Regions from separate parts of the Klebsiella sp. RIT-PI-d genome, predicted to be linked through region 1. Evidence: predicted binding sites of a transcription regulator. Region 1 holds the regulator's gene; the other holds the start of a gene.
What was found. The regulator PurR, encoded in region 1, represses purine synthesis genes. The targets are predictions, from matches to a motif close to CANGCAAACGTTTGCNTG.

Region 1 (15,258 bases):
CCGGGCAAGCCCGCGCAAATTGTTCTCTACAGCAGCGATGTAAAGTTACAGGGTCACGTTTCCAGTATCGGCCGGGCTATTTACGATCAGAGCGTTGAGAGTGACAGTGGTCTGGTCGCAGATATTAAACCCAATATCCCCTGGGTCAGGCTGGCACAGCGCGTTCCGGTCCGTATCGAATTCGACCAGCTGCCGCAAGACCTGACCCTCGTCTCCGGGACAACATGCAGTGTGGCCATTGGCGACGGTAGATGAAGCAGGTGCATTTTTCATGGCAAACGCTGCCCTGGGTTAAGGCTACGTCGGCACAATGGCGTTATGCCCTGCGTAATACTATTGCGATGTGTCTGGCATTAAGCATTGCCTATTATCTGGATCTGGATGAACCCTACTGGGCCATGACCTCAGCTGCCGTGGTTAGCTTCCCGACGGTTGGCGGCGTCATCAGTAAAAGTTTTGGCCGTATTGCCGGCAGTCTGCTTGGCGCAACGGCGGCGCTGATCATTGCCGGCCATACGCTGGTCGACCCGTGGTTATTTTTATTCAGTATTTCTGCATGGCTTGCGGTGTGCACCTGGGCCTGCGCGCTGTTTAACAATAACGTGACCTATGCTTTTCAGCTATCAGGCTATACAGCCGCAATTATCGCATTCCCGGTTATCAATATTACCGATGCCACCCAGCTCTGGGAAATCGCGCAGGCACGCGTGTGTGAAGTCATCCTCGGCATCCTTTGTGGCGGCCTGATGATGATGATCCTGCCGAGCAGCTCTGACGGTTCGGCTCTGATTACCGCGCTGAAAAACATGCATGCGCGATTGCTGGATCATGCGGCACTACTCTGGACACCCGACAATACCGATGCCATTCGCACCGCGCACGAAGGCGTTATTCGCCAGATCCTGACCATGAACTTACTGCGTATTCAGGCATTCTGGAGCCACTATCGCTTTCGCCGGCATAATAATTTGCTTAATTATCTTTTGCACCAGCAGTTACGCATGACCAGCATTATCTCCAGCCAGCGGCGAATGCTACTGAACTGGCCAGATGCGCCTGAAAATACGCAGCGCATTCTCAGCGAGGTCGTTCAGGCATTAGCGCGTAATGATGCAGATATTTACACCCTGGCGCGCATTATTGCGCCTCTTGCGCCAGGCAATACGCAGGATTATCGTCACCATGCCTTCTGGCAGCGACTGCGCTATTTTTGCCTCGTTTATCTACGTAATAGCCGCTGGCTAAAAGCGCTTGAAAATGCGTCTGCGGTTACCGAATTCACGGTTCCCGCAACCCCGTCACTGGCACGGCATACGGATTATATTGAAGCCGTATGGAATGGATGTCGCGTTTTTGTCGCGTTAATGACGGTCGGAGCATGGACTATCAATACGCAATGGGAATCAGGGTCGGCAGCGCTAACCATGACGGCCATAGGCAGTGTTATTTACGCTGTGGCACCCTCGCCGTTTAACTCCCTTACCCTGCTGATACGCGCGCTGCTCATCCTGTCACTATTCAGCTTCTTTGTTAAATTCGGCCTGATGGTACAAATTACCGAATTATGGCAGTTTTTGCTGTTCATCTTTCCCTTGCTTATCACCATGCAGCTGTTTAAGCAGCAAATACCCAAACAGGCGGGATTATGGGGCCAGCTCATTGTTTTTATGTCGTCGTTTATCGCGGTGACCAATCCACCCGTTTATGATTTCGCCGAATTTCTGAATGATAACATTGCTAAAGTGCTGGGTGTTGGGCTGGCATGGCTGGCATTTGCGGTTTTGCGTCCCGTTTCCGATACGCGGAAAAGCCGACGGCACATTCGGGCGTTACGGCGTCACTTTATCGATCAGTTAAGTACCCGTCCCGGGCACAGTGAAGGTCAGTTTGAATCGCTGGTATATCATCAGGTTAATCAGCTCAGTAGCAGTCAGGATGCACTGGCGCGACGCTGGCTTTTACGCTGGGGAGTGGTTCTTCTCAACTGTACCCATGTCGTCTGGCAACTGCGTGCCTGGGAGACACGATCGGATCCGCTGGCACAAGTTCGTGACAAGTGTCTGGCGCTTTTACGGGATGTGATGAGCGAGCGCGGGGTTCAGCACCGGCCTCTGGAGGTGACGTTACGCGAGTTTGAACGGATCAGTAATACGCTGGCGAAACATCATCAGCCGGCCGCCAGAGAACTGGCGGCGATTATCTGGCGATTGCAGTGTTCGCTTTCGCAGCTGGAGCTGGCAGTCGATGCGAAAGCCGTTCAGCACTGATTATTTGATGACGCCACAGGCAAAACGTGCCCCGCCACCGCCCAGCGGTTCAGGTTTATCGGAAAAGTTGTCTCCACCTACGTGGATCATCAGCGCTTTACCTTTGACCTCATCAAGCTTTTTCAAACGCGGAGAAACGACGGCCTGAGTCGCTTTTCCGTCTTTATCAACCATCAGAACCGGCAGGTCTCCAGCATGGCCGTGACCTTCAGGTCCTTCATGCTTGCCCGTTTTTTGCGGATCGAGATGTCCACCCGCTGCTTCAGCAGCGCTGGGTTTCCCCTCTTTCATCGCCGGTTCGCAACTTCCCATTGCATGAACATGAAAACCACGCTCACCAGGCGGCAACGCTTTTAAATCCGGGGAAAACTCCAGTCCCTTATCCGTTTCACTAATTTTGACCTCACCAATTGACTGGCCAATGCCCTGCGAAGTGACCAGATTCATCTGTACCTTTTCACTTGCCGCCTGCGCGCCAGTACACACAACGAGGGTTAACAGTGCCAAACTAAAATGCTTCATACGACCTCCGGTAAATTCAGTGCCCGCGATAAGTGTAAACCACGGACACCGCTTTCACCGGAAAGCCTTCAAAAGCGTGGCTCAGGGCACATCGTAGCCAAGCGCGGCTTTACGAATGCGGAACCATTGTTGACGGGTAAGTTGCAGATGTTCAGCAGCAATAGCCGCGCGCACACGCTCGATTTTACCCGAGCCAATTATCGGCAGCGGTTGGGAAGGAAGGCGTAAGATCCAGGCATAAACCACTTCTTCAATACTGCTGGCGTTCAGTTCCTGCGCGACCTGCGCAAGTTCATCGCGCAGCGGCTGGAAGGTGATATCGTTAAATAGACGACCGCCTCCCAGGCAAGACCACGCCATTGGGCGCACTCTCAGCTGCTGGAGCTGATCTAATGTGCCATCAAGTAACAGGGGCTGATGTACCGGAGAAATTTCCACCTGATTAGTGGTCAGCGTGAACGGCAGCCGCGACTGCAATAGCGCGAACTGATGAGGGGTAAAGTTTGATACTCCAAAGTGACTGACCTTTCCGCTCTTATGCAATGTTAAAAATGCGTCAGCGACGTCATCCGCATCCATTAATGGGTCAGGACGGTGGATCAAAAGCAAATCAATGTAGTCGGTTGCCAAATTCTTCAGGGATTGTTCTGCACTGCGAATGATATGATCGCTGTCAGTAATGTAGTGCCCGAGCGTATTTTCGCTCCGGGCGGTAGTGGCGATACCACACTTGGTGACAATTTCCATTCGCTCACGCAACTGTGGCGCGCGTTTTAGCGCTTCCCCGAATGCGGCTTCACAGGCATAACCGCCGTAAATGTCGGCATGATCGACCGTGGTAATGCCGAGATCAAGATGGGCTTCAATAAAATCGACTAACGCCTGCACCGACATATTCCAGTCCATCAAACGCCAGTAACCCATTACAAAACGTGAAAATTCAGGCCCCTGGGGTGCCATTGTAATACGCTGAACCATTATGCTTTCCTCAACAAAGTATTACGTCGATTATACGCAATTACTTGTTCAAAAAAGTGAGGGTTGCTGCGGTTCAACATCTGAATCGGGTTTATTCGCGCGTAATTTACGCAATAAACGTTGATGGCATAGTCTTAGCACCTGCCGCTTTTGACTATCGCTAAAATGCTGCCAGTTAAAGCGCTCATCGCGCGTACGCATACAACCGCGGCAAAATCCGCGATCGTCCATTTGGCAAATGCCACGGCAAGGGCTTTGCAGCGGGAAAAACTCCAGTTGTTCTGCCACCAGCGCCTCGCGTAATGAGATAGTTATTGTTATTGAAGACGCACATTGCCAAACGCGCAACTTAAATTGTGGGTTGCGTTAGACCGATTGGTCTATTACAGTAGCTGCATGACCAGACATACTGAACATGATACGCGTGAACATATCCTTGCCATCGGCGAGCAGCTTTGTATGCATCGCGGATTTACCGGCATGGGACTTAGCGAGCTGCTTAAGACGGCGCAGGTCCCGAAAGGATCGTTCTACCACTATTTTCGCTCTAAAGAGGCGTTTGGCGTTGCGATGCTGCATCGTCACTATGCGGCGTATGAACAGGCGTTAAACCAGCACTTTTTTAGCGGGCAGTCATCGTGCCGGACGCGTCTGCTGGCGTGGTATCTCAACACGATTGAACAGTTTAATCAGCACGGTACTATCAGCGGCTGTTTAACCGTTAAACTTTCTGCCGAAGTATGCGATCTGTCGGAAGATATGCGCACCGAAATGAATGCTGGCGTCAGTATGATCATTTCACTGCTGGCGCGCGTGCTTGAACAAGGGCGTCAGCAGAACAGTCTGATATTTACGGGCGATGCCACCGTTCAGGCGCAGGTACTGTACTCTTTATGGCTGGGCGCAAACTTACAGGCCAAAATGTCGCGCAGTGTAATAGCGCTGGAAAGCGCCCTTGAACATGTAAAAACAGTTATTGCAGCGCCTGCTGTTTAACAGGCGTTTTTTATTTCCTAACTTTCAAGACGACCGGTCTACTCAGGAGTTTTAAATGACTACCGAAAAATTGTTTACCCCGTTAAAAGTAGGCGCTATCACCACGCCTAACCGTGTGTTTATGGCTCCCCTTACCCGCTTGCGCAGCATTGAGCCGGGCGATATCCCGACGCCGCTGATGGCTGAATACTATCGCCAGCGTGCCAGTTCAGGGCTGATTATCTCTGAAGCAACACAAATTTCCGCGCAGGCTAAAGGCTATGCTGGTGCGCCGGGACTGCACAGCCCGGAGCAAATCGCCGCGTGGCAAAAAATCACCGCTGGCGTTCATGCAGAAAACGGGCATATCGCCGTTCAACTCTGGCACACCGGACGTATCTCGCACAGCAGCATTCAGCCCGCAGGCCAGGCTCCGGTTGCGCCATCAGCGATCAATGCAGGTACACGTACCTCCCTGCGTGATGAAAAAGGCAATGCGATCCGCGTTGACACCTCAACCCCGCGCGCGCTGGAAACCAGCGAAATACCGGGAATTGTTGATGATTTCCGCCAGGCGGTAGCGAATGCTCGTGACGCAGGTTTTGATCTTGTCGAGCTACACTCAGCACACGGTTACTTGCTCCACCAGTTCCTCTCCCCTTCTTCTAACCATCGTACCGACCAGTACGGCGGCAGCGTAGAAAATCGCGCTCGTCTGGTGCTGGACGTCGTTGATGCCGTCAGTAAAGAGTGGAGTGCCGATCGCATTGGTATTCGCGTGTCGCCGGTCGGGACGTTCCAGAATACAGATAACGGTCCAAACGAAGAAGAAGATGCCCTTTATCTGATTGAAGAGCTGAACAAGCGCGGTATTGCTTACCTGCACATGTCGGAGCCGGACTGGGCTGGCGGCGAGCCTTACACTGAGTCGTTCCGCCAGAAAGTGCGTGAACGTTTCGACGGCGCTATTGTCGGTGCTGGCGCGTATACGCCGGAGAAAGCAGAAACGCTGATCGCTAAAGGTTTGATTGACGCAGTGGCCTTTGGCCGTGACTACATTGCTAACCCGGATCTGGTCGAGCGTCTGGCACGTAAAGCTGAGTTGAACCCGCAGCGTCCGGAAAGCTTCTACGGCGGCGGCGCTGAAGGTTATACGGATTACCCCTCATTATAATCATCATTGATAGCGGCGAGGTTCCGCCGCTATACTAAAACAGCGTTTCTGTTTGAAATGAAAAGATAAACAACTTACTGAGAGGATGAGATGCGCTTACTTCACACCATGCTGCGTGTTGGCGACCTGCAACGATCTATCAATTTTTATACCAATGTACTGGGTATGTCGCTGCTGCGGACCAGTGAAAATCCGGAGTATAAATACTCCCTCGCCTTCGTCGGCTACGGCCCGGAAAGTGACGAAGCTGTCATTGAACTGACCTATAACTGGGGTACCGATCATTATGATTTGGGTAACGCCTATGGTCACATTGCGCTGAGTGTTGATGACGCTGCTGAAGCCTGCGAAAAAATTCGCCAAAGCGGCGGTAACGTGACGCGTGAGGCCGGCCCGGTCAAAGGTGGCACCACGGTTATCGCTTTTGTTGAAGATCCGGATGGTTATAAAATCGAACTGATTGAAGCAAAAGACGCAGGTAAAGGTCTCGGCGATTAATCACCGGTGGGCCTGTTCTGGCCCGCCCTTTTCTACTGGCGCTTACTGCAACTGTGGGTAAAATTTGCCATAATACGCGCTACGTTGTTTTACGAAGAGATACTGATGTCCGATAACGCTCAACTGACTGGTCTGTGCGACCGTTTTCGTGGTTTTTACCCTGTTGTCATAGATGTCGAAACGGCTGGATTTAACGCCAAAACCGATGCACTCCTTGAAGTCGCTGCTATTACCCTGAAAATGGATGAACACGGTTGGCTGATGCCGGATACCACGCTGCATTTTCACGTTGAGCCTTTCGAAGGGGCAAATTTACAGCCTGAAGCGCTGGCCTTTAACGGGATCGATCCAACCAATCCGCTGCGGGGTGCCGTCAGTGAACATGACGCATTACACGCTATTTTTAAAGCGGTGCGTAAAGGCATTAAGGATCGGGGATGTAACCGGGCAATTATGGTCGCGCACAATGCGACGTTTGATCATGGCTTTATGATGGCGGCAGCAGAGCGATCCTCTCTGAAGCGTAACCCGTTTCATCCTTTCGTCACGTTTGATACCGCTGCCCTGAGCGGGCTGGCGCTGGGGCAAACCGTGTTGTCTAAAGCCTGTGCTGCGGCAGGTCTTGATTTCGACAGCACTCAGGCTCACTCGGCCCTGTACGATACGGAACAAACTGCGCTGCTGTTTTGCGAAATTGTCAACCGCTGGAAACGTCTCGGCGGCTGGCCGCTGCCCGTTCCCGACGAAGCATAGCCATAAAAAAAGCGACGTGACGTCGCTTTTTAATCAGACATTACGCTTACTGCGCGTCAGTCCCCTCGGCAGGGTACTTAGCCGCAGTCTCTTTAATCAGCGACTGAAGCTCACCACGCTGGTACATCTCAATAATAATGTCACAGCCGCCAACCAGTTCACCATCGACCCACAGCTGCGGGAAAGTTGGCCAGTTTGCATATTGCGGTAATTCGGCGCGGATGTCCGGATTCTGCAGGATGTCGACATAGGCAAAACGCTCGCCGCAGGCAGAGAGTGCCTGAACCGCCTGAGCAGAGAAGCCGCAGCTTGGTAACTTAGGTGATCCTTTCATATACAGCAGGATCGGGTTTTCAGCGATTTGACGCTGGATTTTTTCAATTGTCGTCGTCATTGTCATGCTTCCTTAACTTCTTTTACGGCAGTAGTCTGTCATTGTAGCGTTTCAGGCCCCATACCGAAAATAACATTTTATTCACGCGCTATTATTGTATCGTCTTACGCCGGAAGATATGTAATTAATGCCGTTATGGTATTCATTGCATAAATCAATTGCACAAATAATGCGCTTGCGTCATGTTAACTGATGCTTTTTTTTGCACTCGATAGCAAATTGCTATTTTACATGCAAAAAGACTATTAACTTCCAGCCTTTTTATGCATTAGAATCATCAGGCTTTTTTGTTATCATCACCCGCAGGCATATCCTCATGCCTGCCCGAATCAGGGGAATGCTCAGTGGCGCGGATAAACAAAGTCTCGATCACGCTCTGTGCTTTACTGTTAACATCGCTTACTTTTTCACCGCTTGCCCAGGCCTCTGAACAAACGAGAGCGTCGGCCACAGAAAAAACGCATTTTGCAAAAGCGTCGGGCAAAAAGAATAAAAGTAAGAAGACCAGCAAGACAGCCAGTAAAACCGCTACCAAAGCCAGTAAAAACACCGCTAAAACGAAAAATAAAACCACCCTCACTGCCAGTAAATCTCAGCGCAATAGTACTAAAAACAGCAAAATTGCGGCCGTAAAACTGGCAGATAAAAAATGCCTCACGCGCAAAGGTTACAAGAATAAATGCCTCAATGCCTCAGCCAAACCGCTGGCGTTGAGTGATGTCCATAAGGTCCGTATGCAAAAAGCACAAAAAACGGCCATGTCAAAGTTAATGAATCAGATCGGCAAACCGTATCACTGGGGCGGTTCCTCGCCGCGCACCGGCTTCGATTGCAGCGGTCTGGTTTATTATGCCTACAAAGATTTAGTCAAAATCCCTATCCCGCGGACGGCTAACGAGATGTACCATCTGCGTGATGCCGCACCGATTGAGCGCAGAAGTCTCGAAAGCGGCGATCTGGTGTTCTTCCGCACTCAGGGCAGAGGCACCGCCGACCACGTTGGCGTATATGTCGGGAACGGTAAATTTATTCAGTCACCGCGCAGCGGTCAGGATATCCAGATATCATCATTGAGCGAAGATTACTGGGTGCGTCACTATGTGGGGGCACGCCGGGTGATGACAGCTAAAACGATCCGCTGATTATCCTTTTAGGGCACATGCAGCCTAAGAACGCCTCTTCTGCCTGTGCCTTTATTTTGTTAATATATCCATGCTTATCATGTGGATATTGAGTTATCAAAATAAAAAAGGAGTATTGCAATGTCGTTTGAATTACCTGCATTACCGTATGCAAAAGACGCGCTGGAACCGCACATTTCTGCCCAGACCCTCACTTATCATCACGGCAAACATCATCAGGCCTACGTAACAAATCTGAATAACCTCATCAAAGATACGCAGTGGGAAAACCAGTCGCTTGAGGACATTATTCGCGGCTCGGAAGGCGCTATTTTTAACAATGCGGCTCAGGTATGGAACCACACCTTTTACTGGCACTGCCTGGCTCCTGACGCTGGCGGCGAACCAGGCAGCGATCTCGCCGCAGCCCTTAGCCAGTCGTTCGGCAGCGTAGACGACTTTAAAAAGCAGTTTACCGATGCGGCAATCAAGAATTTTGGTTCTGGCTGGACATGGCTGGTACAAAAATCTGACGGCAGCCTGGCGATTGTATCCACCTCTAACGCCGGCACACCGCTGACCACCTCCGACAAACCGCTATTAACGGTCGATGTCTGGGAACATGCTTATTACATTGACTATCGTAATGCCCGCCCGGGTTATCTGGAGCATTTCTGGGCGCTGGTGAACTGGTCATTCGTGGCTGACAACCTGGCAGCCTGAGTTAACACACAGAGGGCTTGCGCCCTCTGTGTTACCCGTTAGCGGCTAATGCAGGTCTCATATGCTGGCTGGCGCGGCGAAAAAAGCGACATCATTGAAAAAATAAAAGTAAGCCACAAGCAAAACAGTTTTACTATCAGCACAATAAGCTGGTACGGAGCACGAGGGAGAGAAAATACTCCGCCGGAGCAATCAGTGCAGGACAGCAACCAGAGCACTTGCGACAATCAGACTCAGGACAATGATCGTGGTGACCAGGGAAAACTTAAGATCGGTACTCATCGATTTTTACTCCTTGTTATAACCTTGTGAAATGTGAGCTTGTCCATTTTTACACACCTTGCGGCGAAAATCTTGCAGGATTTAAAGTGAGACACATTTTTCTCTTTCACTTTTCTTCAGAATCGGCCAAAATTCCACGCTTAATTATAAGCGTACCAGTCATTACCCCTCACCTGACGTAATGTGTCATTTCCCGGCGCAAAGCAATGACGACGAAATTGCAACAGGGGTGTGTAAAGGCAAACGTTTACCCTCCTATTTGCAGGCGTTCAGGCCAGGGTCCGGAGTAAGATTTAATGGCAACAATTAAAGATGTCGCGAGACGCGCAAACGTTTCCACTACCACTGTATCTCACGTTATCAACAAGACGCGTTTTGTTGCTGAAGATACGCGTAATGCGGTGTGGGCGGCAATTAAAGAACTTCACTACTCTCCGAGCGCCGTTGCCAGGAGCCTCAAGGTAAATCATACCAAGTCCATTGGCCTTCTGGCGACCAGCAGCGAAGCCGCCTATTTTGCTGAAATTATTGAAGCGGTTGAAAAAAGCTGTTTTCAGAAAGGCTACACACTGATCCTTGGCAATGCCTGGAACGACATAGAAAAGCAAGGCGCCTACCTTTCAATGATGGCGCAGAAGCGTGTCGATGGCCTGCTGGTGATGTGCTCTGAGTATCCTGAGCCGCTATTGAAAATGCTGGAAGAATACCGTCATATACCGATGGTGGTAATGGACTGGGGCGAATCCAAAGCTGATTTTACCGACTCGGTGATCGACAATGCCTTCGAAGGGGGTTACATGGCCGGGCGGTATTTACTTGAGCGTGGACATCGTGACATCGGTATTATTCCGGGCGCGCTCGAGCGCAATACCGGCGCAGGTCGACTGGCCGGTTTTATGAAAGCAATGGAAGAAACTCAGGTTAATGTTCCACCGCAGTGGATCGTGCAGGGTGATTTTGAGCCTGAGTCAGGTTATCAGGCGATGCAAAAAATTCTTAATCAATCCCCTCGCCCGACAGCCGTTTTCTGCGGCGGTGATATCATGGCGATGGGTGCGCTCTGCGCTGCCGATGAAATGGGTTTGCGCGTACCGCAGGATATCTCCCTGATTGGCTATGACAATGTGCGCAACGCCCGTTTCTTTACACCGGCGCTGACAACCATTCATCAGCCTAAAGACTCGCTCGGAGAGGAAGCGTTCAATACCCTGCTGGATCGCATTGTGAATAAGCGCGTCGAATCAAAATCAATTGAGGTTCATCCTCAACTCATTGAACGTCGATCGGTTGCTGACGGTCCCTATCTTGACTATCGCCGCTAAGTTAACAAGCGGGGTCCGTTTCCTGCGGGTCCCGCAGCCACTCTTTATTCAGTGTTTCACTGTCGCCCAGATACGCCAGCAGCCATTCCAGCGCGGGTGAAATATCACTCTGCTGCCAGGTTAAACAACATGCCGCATCAGGAAAAGGATTTTCCAGATCCAGCTCCACCCACTCCCCGGAATCCAGCCACGGGCGGGCAGAATGTGAGGGGATCATTGCCGCGCAGAGCCCTGCCGAGATGCAGGTAGCCGAAGACTCCCAGTCAGGCACGACCACCCTTTTTTGATTGTCCAGCAGCCACGTCGTACGTTTAGGCAGCGATCGCGAGGTGTCTTCGCGTACCAGCGACGGCCAGTTGCGCAATTCATCATCGCTTAAAGGCCCGATATTAAGCGCCAGAGGATGGTGGCGCGCCACAACGCAGCTCCAGCTCAGCATGCCCATATCGCGAAAGGCATAGCGTCCTCCGACCGGAATAGCCTGCGTTGCGCCAATCGCCAGTTCAACGCGGCCGTCCGCCAGCGCATCCCAGACACCGTTAAAAACTTCCTGAAAAACGATCAGTTCGACATCCGGGAAATGGCGATAGAAATCGACAATCATCTGGCGAGTGCGTTCAGGTCTGACAATGTTATCGACGGCGATAGGCAGTTGACTGCGCCAGCCGTTGGCAATTTGCTGACACTGCTGGCGGGTGATCAGCATTTTTTTGATAACAGAACGCCCTTCTTTCAAAAACCAGCTTCCTGCCGGCGTTAATTCTACGTCCCGGTGCCGACGTTCAAACAGCGGGACAGCCAGCCACTCTTCCATCTGGCGGACTGTATAGCTGACAGCAGAAGGCACGCGGTGCAACTCCTGTGCCGCCGCGCTAAAGCTACCGTTGCGCGCTACCGCATCTATGACTTCAAGAGAATATTCTGACCACATTTTTTGCCTTCAATTTTTTTGATGTCAATTCGCAAATATTAGCGTTTCACAACCTGGAATGCACTGCCTACACTCATGTTCCTGTCATCTGCAATTATAAAGAGAAGTGTTATGCAACCTGGAAAAGGGTTTTTGGTGTGGCTTGGCGGACTCAGCGTGCTGGGTTTTTTAGCCACCGATATGTATTTACCCGCCTTTGCGGCAATTCAGCAGGATCTTAATACGCCTGCCGCAGCGGTGAGCGCCAGTTTAAGTGTATTCCTCGCGGGGTTTGCCCTTGGCCAGTTAATTTGGGGCCCGCTCTCTGACCGTTTCGGTCGTCGCCCGGTGTTATTAACCGGACTGGCAATTTTCGCCATCGGCTGTCTGGGGATGCTCTGGGTTAAAGATGCCACAACGCTACTGGTGCTGCGTTTCGTCCAGGCCGCTGGCGTTTGCGCGGCTGCCGTCACCTGGCAGGCCATGGTTACCGATTACTATCCGGCGCAGCGTGTAAACCGTATTTTTGCCACTATCATGCCGCTGGTTGGTCTTTCGCCCGCGCTCGCGCCGCTTCTTGGCAGCTGGATACTCACTCATTTTGACTGGCAGGCTATATTCGCCACGCTGTTTGCTATCACTCTGATCCTGATGCTTCCTGCCCTGCGCCTGAAGAAGGTTACGCAAAAAAATGCCACTGACGGTAAAGCCCTGACGTTTAGTATGCTGCTGCGTTCACGCTCATATCTCGGAAACGTGCTGATTTACGCTGCCTGCTCAGCCAGTTTTTTCGCCTGGCTCACCGGCTCACCGTTTATTCTTCATGATATGGGGTATGGACCCGGCGCAATTGGTCTGAGCTATGTACCGCAAACCATTGCATTTTTAGTTGGCGGCTACGGTTGCCGGGCAGCACTGCAAAAATGGCAGGGAGAGCAGCTACTTCCCTGGCTGCTGAGTCTCTACGCATTAAGCGTGATTGGCACCTGGTGTACCGGGTTATTCAGCCCTGATTCGCTGACAGCGCTTCTGATCCCGTTTTGTATTATGGCGATCGCAAACGGCGGTATTTATCCCATCGTTGTTGCGCAGGCGCTACGTCCCTTTCCCCAGGCAACGGGACGCGCGGCAGCGTTGCAGAATACGTTGCAGCTTGGACTGTGTTTTCTTGCAAGCCTGGTCGTCTCCTGGCTGGTGGCAACGCCGCTGTTAACCACCACCAGCGTTATGCTGATGACCGCAGTTCTGGCGGGTATTGGCTACTGGATGCAGCAAATGGAAAGTCACAAAATCAGGGTTCCCGCAAAGCGTTGACAGCTGGAGTGTGTCAAAGAAGTAATTAATTAGCGCGCTAACATTTTTGTGTTGAATCAGAGTGTTTAGCGTCCTATACTTTCTTGCATTGCATATTATTACGATAAAAGCAGTATTATTTAGCGGGTGATGGAGTTCACCCGTTTACACCACGGATGGCATTTCGGTAAGGGTTCCCTTCCTTCCTCTGTTTCTACATCGGACAGTAAACTTACAGTGCCACTGTAAGTTTTTTCATAAGCCAAATTGTATCTACGCTTTTATGGATCTGAATCATATACGCGTGATGGAGAAGCTATGAGTTCATCGTGTATCGAAGACGTCAGCATACCGGAAGACGACTGGTATCGTATTGCGAACGAGTTATTAAGCCGCGCAGATATCACCATTAATGGTGCAGCTCCTTATGATTTACAGGTTAAAAACCCGCATTTCTTTAAGCGTGTGCTCCAGGAAGGCTCGCTCGGGTTGGGTGAAAGTTATATGGATGGCTGGTGGGAATGCGACCAGCTGGACAGCTTTTTCACTAAGATCCTCCGCGCCGGTCTGGACACCCAGTTACCGCACCATCTGAAAGACACGCTTCGCGTGGCTACAACTCGTCTGATTAATTTACAAAGTAAAAAACGTGCCTGGATCGTGGGTAAGGAACATTACGATTTGGGCAACGATCTGTTTACCCGAATGCTCGATCCCTACATGCAGTATTCCTGTGCATACTGGAAAGAGGCCGATAATCTGGTCGATGCGCAGCAGGCTAAACTGGCATTGATTTGCGAAAAACTACAGCTCAAACCCGGGATGCGAGTGCTGGATATTGGCTGCGGCTGGGGCGGCCTTGCCTCATGGATGGCCAAAAATTACCACGTCAGCGTGACCGGCGTAACCATTTCTGCCGAACAGCAGAAGCTGGCTCAGGACCGGTGTTCAGGCCTCGATGTTAATTTCCTGCTTCAGGATTATCGCGACTTGCAGGATCAGTTTGACCGTATCGTGTCAGTAGGCATGTTTGAACATGTCGGTCCTAAAAACTACAAAACGTATTTTGAGGTGGTGGATCGCAATCTCAAGCCGGACGGGCTTTTCCTTTTGCATACCATCGGTGCGAAAAAAACGGACACCAGTGTTGATCCATGGATCGATAAATATATTTTTCCCAATGGCTGTTTACCGTCGGTCCGGCAAATAGCGACAGCCAGTGAATCTCATTTCGTAATGGAGGACTGGCATAATTTTGGCCCTGATTACGACAAAACGCTGATGGCATGGTATCAACGTTTCCAGGCGTTATGGCCTGAGATTGCCAATAACTATTCTGAACGCTTCAAGCGGATGTTTGATTATTATCTGACGGCCTGCGCGGGCGCCTTTCGGGCACGGGATATTCAGCTCTGGCAGATCGTTTTCTCACGTGGTGTTGAAGACGGTCTACGCGTCGCACGCTAATCCTTTCTACCTGCGCTCAGGCGCAGGTCTCTTTTATTACCGGCTAAAAGCGAATTACTCTCTGCCAGCGTTATTCTTCTTCCACCATTTTAAGCACTGCTTCGCGCGCGGCGAGAACGCGCTCTACCGTATCAACGACGGCTTGCGTTTGCGGATCGATTTCAACATTAATTCGCTGGCCGAGTTTTTTCTGACCGAGCGTGGTACGCTGTAGCGTTTCCGGAATAAGGTGTACGCAGAAACGTGTCGCAGTCACTTCCCCTACCGTCAGGCTAATACCATCCACGCCGATAAATCCTTTATACAGGATGTACTTCATCAGCGTCGGATCCTGCAATTTAAACCAGATTTGACGGTTGTTTTCTGAGGTGAGAATTTTCGACACCTCTGCGGTAGAAATGATGTGCCCCGACATTAAATGCCCGCCAATCTCATCACTGAATTTTGCTGCGCGCTCGACATTAACCTCATCACCTGGCTGTAGCTCGCCGAGATTAGTAATGCGCAGCGTCTCCTTCATTAAATCAAAGCTGACGCGATCCCCGTTGATTTCTGTTACGGTCAGGCAGCAACCGTTAT
Region 2 (15,258 bases), on a different contig from region 1:
GGTTACAACGATGTGAACCAGTTACTGAACCAACAGGGAGCAGGATTAACCCCGGCTGAAATGCACGGTTTGATTAGCGGCATTCTTTGCGGAGGCACCACAGACGCATCATGGCAACCGCTGATACACGATCTTACCAACGAAGGTCTGGCATTCGGTCATGAACTGGCGCAGGCGCTGCGCAACATGCACTCTGCCACTAGTGATTCGCTGGAAGATGACGGTTTTCTGTTCCAGCTGTATATGCCGGACGGCGATGACGTAAGCGTTTTCGACCGTGCCGACGCGCTGGCCGGCTGGGTGAATCATTTTCTGCTCGGGCTGGGCGTCACGCAGCCGAAGCTGGACAAAGTTCCTGGCGAAACCGGCGAGGCAATAGACGATCTGCGTAACATCGCTCAGCTGGGTTACGATCTGGAAGAAGATCAGGAAGAGCTGGAAATGTCGCTCGAAGAAATTATCGAGTACGTTCGCGTGGCGGCGCTGCTATGCCACGATACTTTCACGCGCCAGCAACCGACCGCGCCGGAAGTGCATAAACCGACCTTACATTAAGAATAAACTCAAGGAGGTATCATGACTCAGCAGGAGTTTCACCGTCGTCGCCAGGCACTTCTGGCTCAGATGCAACCGGGCAGTGCGGCGCTGATCTTTGCGGCACCGGAAGCGACGCGCAGTGCGGACACGGAATATCCGTATCGCCAGAGCAGTGATTTCTGGTATTTCACCGGCTTTAACGAGCCGGAAGCCGTGTTGGTGCTGATTAAAAGTGATGATACCCATAACCACAGCGTCCTGTTTAATCGCCTGCGCGATTTGACGGCAGAAGTCTGGTTTGGCCGCCGTCTGGGGCAGGATGCTGCGCCAGAGGCGCTGGGCGTTGACCGGGCGCTGGCCTTTAGTGAAATCAATACGCATCTGTACCAGCTACTGAACGGACTGGACACGGTGTGGCATGCGCAGGGCGAATATACGTATGCCGATAACATCGTCTTTAATGCGCTGGAAAAGCTGCGTAAAGGCGAGCGGCAAAATCTTGCTGCTCCCGGTAATATTGCCGACTGGCGGCCGCTGGTGCATGAGATGCGCCTGTTCAAATCCGCTGAAGAGATCGATGTGCTGCGTCGCGCCGGTGAAATCACTGCCCTTGCCCATATCCGGGCGATGGAAAAATGCCGTCCCGGCATGTTCGAGTACCAGCTTGAAGGTGAAATCCACCACGAGTTTACCCGCCACGGCGCGCGTTATCCCTCCTATAACACCATCGTTGGCGGCGGGGAAAACGGCTGCATTCTGCATTACACGGAAAACGAGAGCCTGCTGCGCGATGGCGATCTGGTTTTGATCGATGCAGGCTGCGAATACAAAGGCTATGCCGGTGACATCACGCGCACGTTCCCGGTGAACGGCAGGTTTTCCCCGGCGCAGCGTGAAATCTACGACATCGTGCTGGCGTCGCTGGAAACCGCGCTTACGCTCTATCGTCCGGGAACAACCATTCAGGACGTGACCACCGAAGTAGTGCGCATCATGATAACCAGTCTGGTAAAACTCAATATTTTGCAGGGCGATGTTGAAGAACTGATTGTCAGCAACGCGCATCGTCCGTTCTTTATGCATGGCCTGAGCCACTGGCTGGGGCTGGATGTGCATGATGTTGGCGCATATGGCACCGATCGCTCCCGACTGCTGGAGCCAGGCATGGTTTTAACCGTTGAACCGGGGCTGTATATCGCGCCTGACGCTGACGTTCCGCCACAGTACCGCGGTATTGGCATCCGCATTGAAGACGACATCGTGATTACCGCCTCAGGCAATGAAAATCTGACCGATCGGGTAGTGAAATCGGCCGATGACATTGAGGCCCTGATGGCGGCGGCGCAACACCAATGAGCGTGATTATTGTGGGCGGCGGCATGACCGGCGCAACGCTGGCGCTGGCGCTGTCACAGCTGACTCAGGGGGCGCTGGACGTACATTTAGTCGAGGCCCACGCGCCTGACGCGGCGGCCCATCCTGGGTTTGACGCACGCGCCATCGCGCTGGCTGCCGGAACCTGCGAGCAACTGGCGCGGATCGGCGTATGGCAGGCAATCGCCCCCAGTGCCACCGCGATTAATACGGTTCACGTCAGCGATCGCGGTCATGCCGGTGCAGTTATGCTGGAGGCCAAAGATTATGCTATTCCGGCCCTTGGCCAGGTCGTTGAACTTCATGACGTCGGGCAGCATCTGTTCAGGCTATTGCGTAAAGCGCCCGGCGTGACGTTGCATTGCCCGGCGAGCGTGGTTGGCGTCGAGCGCCGTCAGGAGCGGGTTAGTGTCATGCTCGATACTGGCGAAAGACTCGACGGTCAACTGCTGGTCGCCGCCGACGGCTCTCGTTCAGCGCTCGGCGCGCAGTGCGGTATCCAGTGGCAGCAGCAGCCCTACCAGCAACTGGCGGTGATTGCCAATGTCACGACCGCCGTTGCCCATCAGGGGCGTGCTTTTGAGCGCTTTACGCCGGATGGTCCTCTTGCCATGCTGCCCATGTCCGGGGGGCGCAGTTCTCTGGTCTGGTGCCATCCCCTTGCGCGTCGTGATGAGGTGATGTCGTGGTCTGACGGCCATTTTCGTGATGAGCTACAGCGGGCGTTTGGCTGGCGGCTGGGGCGTATTACCCAGATCGGTCAGCGGGCGGCCTATCCGCTTACGCTCTCCACGGCCTCAGACGTTATTTCCCATCGGCTGGCACTGGTTGGCAATGCGGCACAAACGCTGCACCCCATTGCCGGACAGGGCTTCAACCTCGGCCTGCGCGATGTCATGAGTCTGGCGGAAACCCTGGCCCGCGCGTGGGTGTCGACCGGCGACGCTGGCAGTTATGCCGCGCTGTGCCGCTATCGCGATCGCCGTCGCGCCGATAAAGCCGCAACTATAGGCGTCACCGACGGTCTGGTTCATCTGTTTGCCAATCGCTGGTGGCCGCTGGTCGTCGGGCGCAACGCAGGATTGATGGCGATGGAAACAGCGTCTCCGTTGCGTAACGCACTGGCCCGGCGCACGCTCGGCTGGGTTACGCGCTAAGCTATCTTATTCAAACCATTACGCCTGCCGAATCAGGCTTCAGGAGTAGAACTGTGCAAAGTGTTGACGTCGCGATTGTTGGCGGGGGAATGGTAGGACTGGCAATTGCCTGCGGTCTTCAGGGCAGCGGCCTGCGCGTGGCGGTACTCGAGCAAAAGACCGTCCAACCGCCGGAGGCGAATGCGCCTTACGCGCTGCGCGTCTCCGCCATTAATACCGCCAGTGAAAAACTGCTTAACCATCTCGGCGTATGGTCCGCAATCACTGAGCAACGGGCGAGCTGCTATCACGGCATGGAAGTCTGGGAGAAAGACAGCTTCGGGCATATCTCTTTTGATGACAGCAGTATGGGGCATACTCATCTCGGACATATCGTTGAAAATAACGTTATTCACCATGCGCTATGGAAAAAAGCTGAGCAGTGTCAGGATGTTACTGTTATTTCGCCAGCTGAGCTTCAGCAGGTTGCATGGGGAGAGAACGACGTCTTTCTCAATCTGAAAGACGGTACTATGATGACCGCCAGGCTGGTCATTGGCGCGGATGGGGCAAACTCATGGCTACGCGACAAAGCCGATATTCCGCTGACGTTCTGGGATTATAACCACCACGCGCTGGTGGCTACGATCCGCACTGCGGAACCGCACCAGGGCGTGGCGCGCCAGGTTTTTCATGGAGAGGGTATTTTGGCGTTCCTGCCGCTCAGCGATCCGCATTTGTGCTCTATCGTCTGGTCCCTGTCTCCGGAAGAGGCTGCACGAATGCAGCAGGCTGAAGAGGCAGAATTTAATCAGGCACTGACTGTCGCGTTCGACAATCGTCTGGGATTATGCAACGTTGAGAGCGAGCGTCAGGTCTTCCCGTTAACCGGCCGCTATGCGCGCCAGTTTGCGGCACACCGGCTGGCCCTGGTAGGCGATGCAGCCCACACTATTCATCCGCTGGCGGGGCAGGGCGTCAATCTCGGCTTTATGGATGCCGCTGAGCTTATCGGCGAACTGCGCCGTTTGAATCAGCAGGGTAAAGATATCGGACAGCATATGTACCTGCGCCGCTTTGAGCGGAGCCGCAAGCACAGTGCCGCAGTGATGCTGGCCAGTATGCAGGGTTTCCGTGAGCTGTTTGCCGGACATAACCCGGCGAAAAAGCTCCTGCGTGATATTGGCCTGAAAATGGCAGATACCTTACCCGGCGTAAAACCCCAGCTTATTCGGCAGGCCATGGGGCTTAACGATCTCCCGGACTGGTTACGTTAACTGCGTCACAGTTTTCTGCCCGGCCGCAGGGCCGGGTCAGTTTCCCTCATTTGAAAAATTCTAATTTCACCCTTCTTTTCACATTACTTTTTCTAATCCCTTCTGTTTGGCAATGAGGAAAAATCGCCGTTTTTTCCGCGTTAAATATTACTATCCTCGTAGCAGCAAGCCTGAAACATAATGTTTAGCGTGTTAAGTCGCTATTTCATGGTGCAAAATCCTGCGGCTGTTTTACGGTATTTTGGTCATAAGCTAATGTGATGACCTTCTTTAGCTTATGGTTTAGTGCCGAGTTCGGTGGTAAGTTCAGAGCTAAGAGAACGTTTGCGTCGCCACCGTTTTGCTGGCGAAGCCCGGCTTATTCAACGAGGAAAAGATGGCTCAACAAACTCCGTTGTTTGAACAACACACGCAGTGCGGCGCGCGGATGGTGGATTTTCACGGCTGGATGATGCCGCTGCATTATGGCTCCCAGATTGATGAGCACCACGCGGTTCGTAAAGATGCGGGCATGTTTGACGTTTCACATATGACCATCGTTGACCTTCACGGTATCCGTACCCGGGAATTTTTGCGCTATTTACTCGCCAACGACGTGGCAAAACTGACGACGCCGGGAAAGGCGCTTTACTCCGGTATGCTCAATGCGTCCGGCGGCGTGATTGATGACCTTATTGTTTACTATTTAACGGAAGATTTTTTTCGCCTGGTCGTAAACTCCGCTACCCGTGAAAAAGACCTCGCCTGGATCACCCAACACGCTGAACCTTATGCCATCGACATTGCAGTGCGTGATGACCTGTCGCTTATTGCCGTTCAGGGGCCGAACGCGCAGGCGAAAGCGGCTACCTTGTTGACCGACGCGCAGCGTCAGGCCGTGGCCGGGATGAAACCCTTCTTTGGCGTGCAGGCAGGCGAATTATTTATTGCTACCACCGGTTATACCGGCGAAGCGGGCTATGAAATTGCGCTGCCCGCTGAAAAAGCCGCCGGTTTCTGGCGTGAGTTGGTTGATGCCGGCGTCAAGCCTTGTGGACTGGGCGCGCGCGACACATTGCGTCTGGAAGCGGGCATGAATTTATACGGTCAGGAGATGGACGAGGGTGTTTCACCTCTGGCCGCCAACATGGGCTGGACGGTTGCGTGGGAACCTGCGGATCGTGATTTTATCGGCCGCGAGGCGCTGGAATTTCAGCGTAATAAAGGCACCGATAAGCTGGTCGGCCTGGTGATGACCGAAAAGGGCGTGCTGCGTAACGAACTGCCGGTTCACTTCACCGATGCTCAGGGTAATGCGCATGAAGGCGCGATCACCAGCGGCACATTCTCGCCTACGCTGGGCTACAGCATTGCGCTGGCGCGCGTTCCGGCAAGCATTGGCGACACGGCGATTGTGCAAATTCGTAACCGTGAAATGCCGGTTAAGGTGACCAAACCTGTTTTTGTTCGCAATGGTCATGCCGTTGCGTAATGTACTTTTTGGAGAATGAGCGATGAGCAACGTACCTGCAGAATTGAAATACAGTAAAGAACACGAGTGGCTGCGCAAAGAGGCGGACGGCACTTATACCGTCGGTATTACTGAACACGCGCAGGAGCTGCTGGGCGACATGGTATTTGTCGATCTGCCGGATGTTGGCGCAACTGTAGCCGCAGGCGATGACTGTGCCGTAGCGGAGTCGGTAAAAGCCGCTTCAGATATCTATGCGCCGATTAGCGGCGAGATCGTAGCCGTCAATGATGCGCTCAGCGACTCCCCGGAACTGGTCAACAGCGAGCCTTACACCGGCGGCTGGATTTTTAAAATCAACGCCAGCGACGATGCTGAAGTCGAGGCGCTGCTCGATGCCGCTGCCTATGACGCCTTATTAGAAGACGAATAAACCGCCCCTTTGCCGGACAGCGCCGCGGCTGTCCGGCCTGCGTCATCACAGCATCAACCCGAACACCACACCGTAGGCCCGGTAAGCATAGCGCCACCGGGCATCCGGCCAAAGACAACCACGATTCATCGAACGTTTCAGGAACTCTCGCTCATGACCCAGACGCTAAGTCAGCTTGAAAACAGCGGCGCTTTCATTGAACGCCATATTGGACCGGATGCCGCGCAGCAGCAGGCTATGTTGAACACGGTAGGTGCCGCGTCACTGGACGCGCTGATCGGCCAGATAGTGCCGAAAGACATCCAGCTTGCTACCCCGCCGCAGGTTGGCGAGGCGGCGACCGAATACGCCGCACTGGCGGAGCTGAAGAACATTGCCCGCCGTAACAAGCGCTTCACGTCTTACATCGGCATGGGATATACCGCCGTACAACTGCCGCCGGTGATCTTGCGTAATATGCTGGAAAATCCCGGCTGGTACACCGCCTATACCCCTTATCAGCCGGAAGTCTCACAGGGCCGCCTGGAGGCATTGCTAAACTTCCAGCAGGTCACGCTCGACCTCACCGGGCTGGATATGGCATCCGCTTCCCTGCTGGACGAAGCCACCGCTGCCGCAGAAGCAATGGCGATGGCAAAACGCATCAGCAAGTTGAAAAACGCCAATCGTTTTTTTGTCGCCGCCGACGTCCACCCGCAAACCCTGGACGTAGTGCGCACCCGCGCTGAAACCTTCGGTTTTGACGTTATCGTCGATGATGCTGACAAGGTTCTGGATCACCAGGACGTCTTTGGCGTGCTATTGCAACAGGTGGGTACCACCGGTGAGATCCACGATTACAGCGCGCTGACAGCCGAGCTGAAAACGCGCAAAATTGTGGTCAGCGTCGCCGCTGATTTCATGACCCTGGTTCTGCTGACCGCACCGGGCAAACAGGGCGCGGACATTGTTTTTGGTTCGGCGCAGCGCTTTGGCGTTCCGATGGGCTACGGCGGTCCTCACGCGGCATTTTTTGCGGCGAAAGATGAATTTAAGCGCTCAATGCCGGGCCGCATCATCGGCGTATCAAAAGATGCGGCGGGCAACACCGCGCTGCGCATGGCGATGCAGACCCGCGAGCAGCATATTCGTCGCGAGAAAGCGAATTCCAACATCTGTACCTCGCAGGTACTGCTGGCCAACATTGCAAGCCTGTACGCCGTTTATCACGGCCCGGTCGGCTTAAAGCGCATTGCCAGTCGCATTCATCGTCTGACCGATATCCTCGCAGCAGGCCTGCAACAGAAAGGCCTGAAACTGCGCCATGCCCACTATTTTGATACGCTCTGCGTTGATGTGGCTGACAAAGCCGCTGTCCTGGCGCGGGCTGAAGCCGCAGAAATTAACCTGCGCAGTGACATTCATAATGCCGTCGGTATGACTCTCGATGAAAGCACCACCCGCGAGAACGTGCTGGCGCTGTTTAACGTTCTTCTGGGCGACGATCACGGGCTGGACATTGACGCGCTGGACAAAGACGTAGCGCATGACAGCCGTGCGATCCCGGCTGCCATGCTGCGCGACGATGACATCCTGAGCCATCCGGTATTTAATCGCTATCACAGCGAGACCGAGATGATGCGCTATATGCATTCTCTGGAGCGCAAAGATCTGGCCCTGAACCAGGCGATGATCCCGCTTGGCTCCTGCACCATGAAGCTTAACGCGGCGGCAGAAATGATCCCCATCACCTGGCCAGAATTTGCCGAATTACACCCGTTCTGCCCGGCCGATCAGGCAGAAGGGTATCATCAGATGATCAACCAGCTTTCCGACTGGCTGGTGAAGCTGACCGGCTACGATGCGCTGTGTATGCAGCCCAACTCTGGTGCGCAGGGCGAATACGCGGGTTTGCTGGCGATCCGCCATTATCACGAAAGCCGCAATGAAGGCCATCGTGATATCTGCCTGATCCCCAGCTCCGCACACGGCACCAACCCGGCTTCTGCTCAAATGGCAGGTATGCGTGTGGTGGTAGTGTCCTGCGACAAAAATGGCAACATTGATCTTAACGATTTGCGGGCAAAAGCGGAGCATTCGAGCGAAAACCTCTCCTGCATTATGGTCACCTATCCGTCGACGCACGGGGTGTATGAAGAGACGATCCGCGAGGTTTGCGAAATCGTGCACCACTTTGGCGGTCAGGTTTATCTGGATGGCGCAAACATGAATGCGCAGGTGGGCATTACCTCACCGGGCTTTATCGGTGCGGACGTCTCCCACCTTAACCTGCACAAAACCTTTTGCATCCCGCACGGCGGCGGCGGTCCGGGCATGGGACCCATCGGCGTGAAGGCACATCTGGCCCCGTTTGTTCCGGGGCACAGCGTCGTACAAATTGAAGGGATGCTGACTCGACAGGGTGCGGTTTCCGCAGCACCCTTTGGCAGCGCATCTATTCTGCCGATTAGCTGGATGTATATCCGTATGATGGGTGCACAGGGGCTTAAGCAGGCCAGTCAGGTGGCGATCCTTAATGCCAACTATATCGCCAGCCGTCTGAAAGAGGCGTTCCCGGTGCTGTATACCGGTCGTGACGGACGCGTGGCGCACGAATGCATTCTCGACATTCGTCCGCTGAAAGAGGCAAGCGGTATTAGCGAGCTGGATATTGCCAAACGCCTGATCGACTATGGTTTCCATGCGCCGACCATGTCGTTCCCGGTAGCAGGTACATTGATGGTTGAACCGACCGAATCCGAGAGCCAGATGGAACTGGAGCGCTTTATTGAGGCTATGCTCTCCATCCGTGCGGAAATCGATCGCGTACAGAACGGCGAGTGGACGCTTGAGGATAATCCGCTGGTTAACGCTCCGCATACCCAGTATGAGCTGGCGGCGGAATGGACACACGGCTATAGCCGCGAAGAGGCCGTCTTCCCGGCAGGATCGGTGAACAAATACTGGCCGACCGTCAAGCGTCTCGACGACGTTTATGGCGACCGTAACCTGTTTTGTTCCTGCGTGCCGCTGAGCGAATATCAGTAATAACGGCTACAGTTAACCAGGCCGGGTGTGCGTCTCAGCGCTACCCGGCTTTTTTAATCCACGGGAGAAGAGATGGCTATTGCGCTGGTGACCGGCGGCAGCCGGGGAATTGGACGCGCGACTGCTTTAGCGCTGGCAACACAGGGCTTTACGGTGGCGATAAATTATCACCACAATATTCAGGCAGCGACAGAGGTGGTTGCAGCCATTACCGAACAGGGTGGACGGGCATTTTCGCTGCGCGCTGACATCAGCGATGAGTCACAGGTTATGGCCATGTTCGGGGCCATTGACCGCCAGGGCGAGCCACTGACTGCGCTGGTCAATAATGCCGGAATACTGTTTGAACAAAGCACCATTGAGACGTTAACAGCGGAGCGCATTAACCGCGTAATGGCGACCAACGTCACCGGGTATTTTCTCTGCTGCCGCGAGGCGGTGAAACGCATGGCGCACCGCCACGGCGGGCAGGGCGGGGCGATTGTTAACGTATCATCGGCCGCTGCGCGGCTGGGATCGCCCGGCGAGTATGTCGATTACGCGGCGTCGAAAGGGGCGATTGACACGCTGACGACCGGTCTGTCACTGGAGGTCGCAGCCCAGGGCATTCGGGTGAATGGTGTTCGTCCGGGATTCATTTATACCCAAATGCACGCGTCAGGCGGCGAGCCGGAACGTGTGGATCGTGTTAAATCCGCGTTGCCAATGCAGCGCGGCGGCCAGCCGGAAGAGGTCGCTCAGGCCATCGTCTGGCTACTGAGCGACAACGCATCCTATGTGACCGGCAGTTTTCTGGAGCTGGCGGGCGGAAAGTAGTCTCCGGGCGTTGGCTGGAACGGTGCGATGCACCGCTCCAGCAACCCGCGCGTCGAATGGCATTGACGCGGTTTACGGCCGGCGGCTACCCGATGTGGAAAGCAAGTCTGTCCGCAGCCGGTCAGGTCAGGCGCGCGTCCGCCATCCAGAGCCGGAGGCGCATTCCCCAGCTACTGGTCCAGCCGCTGGTTATCGACTTCACTTCGCCACGATAAATCACCACCAGCGTCGGTGTCACCTGCACATCCCATTGCCGTGAAAGCTGACCGCTGGCGTCATTGATTATTGGCAATGCTATTTTTTTATGTGCCTGCCATTTCTCCAGCGTCGCATTATCGCCGGATCGCAGCGCCACGGTAATCACATTGCCGCCATTATCGGCCAGGGTGGCCACTGTCGGCGTGGTATAACGACATACCCCGCACCACGTGGCCCAGACGTACAGCAACAGAGGGCGTTCCTGACTCATTGTCGCCAGATCGATCGTTCGGCCATCAATCGTTTGCAGTGGGGTGTTGCTGAAATTTTGCGGCAATGCGGGCGCGCGAAGATAATCCACCGCCAGGCTTATTACCGCCCCGATCAACAGCAACACGACCCCTTCGCGCAGCCAGCGCGTTACTTTACTGTGCATCCGCTTTCGCCAGCTGTTCTTTCACAAGCGCCTCCAGATCGGCTTCAGGGATCGCCCCGGCGACCATCTCATCACCGATGATAGTGGCGGGTGTCCCCTGAATATTCAGCACCTGCGATAAAATCAGGTTCATTTTCAGCGATTGCAGTGTTTTCTCATCGGTTCTCACCTGGTCAGTCCCCGTCTTCTGCTGTGCGGCGCGGATGCTGGAATCATCGTGATAGCCTTTTTTTAGCATCAGCCGCTGGTGTAGCGCCCAAAACGTATTCGGCTGCTGCTGCCAGGTGGAGAGCGCCACTTTGGCCGCGTTAACGGAACTTTCTCCCTTAAACGGCAGCAGCTTCACAATCATCAACACGTCAGGATTGTCGTGGACGATTTTCTCCAGCATCGGGTCGAACTGCTTGCAGTACGGGCAGTTGTAATCCGTAAAGGAGACGATAGTAAGTTTTGGCTGTTTGGCCCCTATCCTGGGACTTTGCGGATCATTAAAAAGCAGCTGTCCGAGCTCGTCGTCGGCAGACGATCCCGGCGCGGCCAGGCTGAATGTTGCCATGCACAGCAACAGTAATGCGGTGACGATCCTCATGATTATTGTCCTTTTGCGTCAGATAACGTGGCAAGAAGCGCTTCTCGATTTAACAGCGCGGGCAGCGTCTGGCCCTGTACCAGCGCCGGTCCGTAAATCTGATTAAACGGCACCGCAGCGCTGCCCCGAGCATTCAGAAACTGGCTAATGGTGTCCGACGGGCGGCTCCAGTCGCCGCGTAGTGCAACCACATCCGGCGCAGAAAGCGCCTCCTGGACATCGTCACGGAGCAGTACGTTGTACTTATTGGCTTTACAGGTGACACACCAGTCAGCGGTCACATCAATAAACACCCGCTGGTGCTTTGCCAGGGCATCGGTAATCGCCTGTTCGCTCAGCGGTTGCCAGTTAATACGATCGTGGCGTGTACTCTGACCTGATGGCGGCGAAACCAGTGCAACTGCCATACCCGCGACCAGTACCAGCGCCGTTGCCTGCATTGCCCTGCGCCAGTGATAGCGCCAGGCCGTCGCCAGGAGCAGTACCACAGCGAGAAGGCCGATTAGCGTCAGCACCGGCAGGCGGCCGATGTGGATCGTTAACAGACTCACCAGCCACAGCGCCGAGATAAGCATCATCAGCCCAAGCACGATCCGAACGTAATTCATCCAGCGGCCTGGTCGGGGCAGATGTCTGGCAAATCCAGGCCAGGCCACGATCAGCAGCCACGGCAGGCTCATCCCGACACCCATGGCGAAGAAGATCCCCCACAGCAGCGGCAGGGGCGCAACGAGCGCGACCGACACGGCGGTGCCGAGAAAGGGTGCAGTACACGGCGTCGCCAGAAGCGTAGCAAATGCGCCCTGCCAGAAATGGCCCATCAAACCGTTACCGCCGCGGGTAGCCAGAAAGGTACTGGTAGTTGAGGAGAGACGAAACTCAAACAGCCCCAGTAAGCTGGCGCTGAACAGCATCATTACCAGCGCCATCGCGCCAATAAACCACGGGTTCTGAAACTGGATCCCCCAGCCCAGCGCCTGATTACCCAGCCGTAGCACCGTCATCATGAGCGCCAGAGCAAGAAAAGAGACAACTATTCCGCAAACGGATGCCATGAATTGGCGTCTTATAACACCGCGCTGCTGGTCAGCACTTTGCACCAGCGTTCCCAGCTTCATGGCCAGTACCGGCAGTACGCACGGCATGACATTAAGGATCAGGCCCCCGGCGAGGGCCATCAGCAGCACCCACCACAACGATAACGCGACCGGAGCGGTGCCCGGAACAATTGCAACCTGACTCTCTTCAGCCTGACCGCCTTCGGCAAGTACCAGCGATACCGTCTTACCGCTGAGGTCTGGCGCAGCATCGCCCCAGCTATCGGTAACCGGCAGGGTGGCAGTCAGTGTATTCCCTTTGATGGTGAAAGCGGGCTTGCCAAAATCCACCTCATCCATGGTATCGATAAACAACGATGGCTGCTGCCAGCCGGCATCACGCACGGCGGTGACCGTTAACTTACCGTCGGTGTAGCTGGCGCTACGCTGCGAGGTCAGGCCATTCGCCAGCGGCAGAGTTCCCATCGCACGGGTGAAATCGTAGCCAAAGTCGCTCCCTGCGGGAGTGCGCGTATCCAGCGAGAAAGGGTAGTCGGTGAGAATACAGACGTTGCTGCACGTGGACAGCGTCAGTACCCCGCGCAGTGTGTCCGGCAACGGGCCGCGGATTTCCAGCGGGAAACTGACATTTCCGTGGTAGCCCTGAGTGGACATCCCGGCAACGTCAAAGCGCTGCGGCGTCGGCCAGTGCCAGCTGACATCAAGCGGGGTAGACCAGGCTATCGCCGGCGCAATGCCTCCTTCACCCGGCGAGCGCCAGTAGGTTTTCCAGCCCTTTTCCAGAGCGACGTCCAGCAGCAGGCGCATTTCACCGCTGCTCTCATTTTGCGCACGCAGCCTGACGCTGGCGTGTTGATTATCAGCGGCGCGCAGCCAGCCGCTGTCGGCGGCCTGACTGACGGGCAGCCATAGCCAAAGCAGGCAGACCAGCAGTCGCCTGAATACCATAAGCATAAATTTTCTCCGTAAATGAATAATTAACCTGAACCGTCAGGCCGTACTCATTCACGGAAAACGCATAATCGGAGATGCACCCGTAGCCGGGGAGGAGAGATGTCGCGGGGAGGCCAGAGTCGTTCGATACGCTCAGGTATCGCGGCCAGCACTGCCAACAGCAGGGCGATGGCAAATAACGCGCCTTCGAACAGCATCGGCGTAACCGCCATCAGAGATTTGGCGCTCAGCTCGCAGAACATTACAGGCTTATCACTGCTGCTCTGACTCTGTTGTATCGATTGAGTAGCGATAGTTGAATCCATGACAAGCGCATGTGCCCCGGCCATACGCTGCGCAGTGCATACCAGCACTACCAGACAGGCAAGGGCTACCAGAAGAATGGCGTTGCGTTGTCGCTTGATCATGTTCGCCTCAATAATTAATACAATCTATCATATCGGGGGAACGCATTTTGGCAATGTTAAAGCTGTAAAGAAATGTCGTTCGCGGGTTTTTCGCCCTCTCCCGGAGGGGAGAGGGCCGGGTATTAGCGTTTTTCACCATTGCTGGCGATAACATTTTTGTACCAGTTGAAGCTCTTCTTACGTGAGCGCGACATATCTCCGGTGCCATCATCATGTTTATTCACATAAATAAACCCGTAGCGCTTACTGTACTGCCCGGTAGTAAACGACACACAGTCAATGCAGCCCCAAGGGGTATAGCCCATCAGATCAACGCCATCATAGGTTACGGCTTCCACCATTTCGTTCACATGCGCCCGCAGATAGTCAATACGATAATCATCGTTAATGCTGCCATTTTCTTCGACTTTATCGTACGCGCCAAAGCCATTCTCGACGATAAACAGCGGCTTCTGGTAGCGTTCGTAAAGCTCGCACAACGCATAGCGCAGGCCAACCGGGTCAATCTGCCATCCCCAGTCGGAGGCCTTAACGTGCGGATTCGGCACGCTACCTTCAAACCCGGAAATCGCATCGCCGCTGCCGCCGTCGGCTTTCACCGCGTTGGTCATGTAGTAGCTAAAGCCCAGGTAAGCACAGGTGCCGTCACGCAGGATCTGCTCATCATTCGCTTCCATATGAATGGTAAATCCGCGACGTTCCCATTCGTTCAGCACGTAAGAAGGATAGTATCCACGCAGCTGCACATCGGTGAAGACATAACGCTCGCGCATGGATTCTTGCGCATACATCACATCTTCTGGCTTACAGGAGAAGGGATACAGCGGAACCATCGCTAGCATACAGCCGACCTGCATCGCCGGATTAATACGCCGCGCCGCACTCACCGCCAGGGCGCTCGCCACAAACTGATGGTGAAGCACCTGATACATGGTCTCTTCCGGGTTCTCATGTTCGGTATATACCACGCCGGAACAGCAGTAACCGAACAGCGGAGCACGCCAGTTACGCTGGTTATTGATTTCATTAAAGGTCATCCAGTATTTGACCTTGTTCTTGTAGCGCTCAAATACCACTTCAGCAAAGCGCACAAAGAAATCGACAACCTTACGGTTGGTCCAGCCGCCGTACTGCTGAACCAGATGCAGCGGCATCTCGAAGTGAGAAAGGGTGATCACCGGTTCAATATTGTATTTAAGCAACTCATCAAACACGTCGTCGTAAAACTTCAGCCCTTCTTCATTCGGCTGAGTCTCATCGCCCTGCGGGAAAATGCGTGTCCAGGCGATAGACGTACGAAAGCACTTAAAACCCATTTCAGCAAAGAGTTTGATGTCTTCTTTATAGTGGCCGTAGAAATCGACCGCTTCATGATTGGGATAGTATTTTCCCGGTACGATCTGGTCAGTGATTTCCCGCGGAACGCCGTGCGCACCACCGGTTAATACATCGCAAATGCTCGGGCCTTTGCCGCCTTTGTTCCAGCCGCCTTCAACCTGATGCGCCGCTACCGCGCCGCCCCATAAAAAGTCTTTCGGTAAGGTTAGTTTTTTCATCTGCGCTCAG

Region 2: the regulator PurR is predicted to act here: its motif matches at 4,653-4,670, upstream of gcvT (glycine cleavage system aminomethyltransferase GcvT).

Annotation. Positions count from the first base shown of each region.
Region 1 is NZ_LGIT01000009.1:1,295,098-1,310,355, forward strand. It holds gene AC791_RS12485 (HlyD family secretion protein) at 1-255, shown strand, start outside; gene AC791_RS12490 (FUSC family protein) at 252-2,267, shown strand; gene sodC (superoxide dismutase [Cu-Zn] SodC) at 2,268-2,789, opposite strand; gene AC791_RS12500 (aldo/keto reductase) at 2,871-3,767, opposite strand; gene AC791_RS20375 (DUF1289 domain-containing protein) at 3,816-4,058, opposite strand; gene AC791_RS12505 (TetR/AcrR family transcriptional regulator) at 4,164-4,763, shown strand; gene AC791_RS12510 (alkene reductase) at 4,819-5,916, shown strand; gene gloA (lactoylglutathione lyase) at 6,007-6,414, shown strand; gene rnt (ribonuclease T) at 6,520-7,167, shown strand; gene AC791_RS12525 (Grx4 family monothiol glutaredoxin) at 7,214-7,561, opposite strand; gene AC791_RS12530 (C40 family peptidase) at 7,906-8,703, shown strand; gene sodB (superoxide dismutase [Fe]) at 8,824-9,405, shown strand; gene AC791_RS20380 (YnhF family membrane protein) at 9,598-9,687, opposite strand; gene purR (HTH-type transcriptional repressor PurR) at 9,984-11,009, shown strand; gene punR (DNA-binding transcriptional activator PunR) at 11,011-11,940, opposite strand; gene punC (purine nucleoside transporter PunC) at 12,052-13,233, shown strand; gene cfa (cyclopropane fatty acyl phospholipid synthase) at 13,531-14,679, shown strand; gene AC791_RS12560 (riboflavin synthase) at 14,750-15,258, opposite strand, start outside.
Region 2 is NZ_LGIT01000003.1:191,619-206,876, reverse strand. It holds gene AC791_RS01390 (YecA family protein) at 1-555, shown strand, start outside; gene pepP (Xaa-Pro aminopeptidase) at 577-1,893, shown strand; gene ubiH (2-octaprenyl-6-methoxyphenyl hydroxylase) at 1,890-3,068, shown strand; gene ubiI (FAD-dependent 2-octaprenylphenol hydroxylase) at 3,122-4,324, shown strand; gene gcvT (glycine cleavage system aminomethyltransferase GcvT) at 4,701-5,795, shown strand; gene gcvH (glycine cleavage system protein GcvH) at 5,818-6,207, shown strand; gene gcvP (aminomethyl-transferring glycine dehydrogenase) at 6,361-9,234, shown strand; gene AC791_RS01355 (SDR family oxidoreductase) at 9,307-10,050, shown strand; gene AC791_RS01350 (protein disulfide oxidoreductase) at 10,172-10,684, opposite strand; gene AC791_RS01345 (DsbA family protein) at 10,674-11,273, opposite strand; gene AC791_RS01340 (protein-disulfide reductase DsbD family protein) at 11,276-13,285, opposite strand; gene AC791_RS01335 (hypothetical protein) at 13,333-13,692, opposite strand; gene AC791_RS01330 (6-phospho-beta-glucosidase) at 13,815-15,248, opposite strand.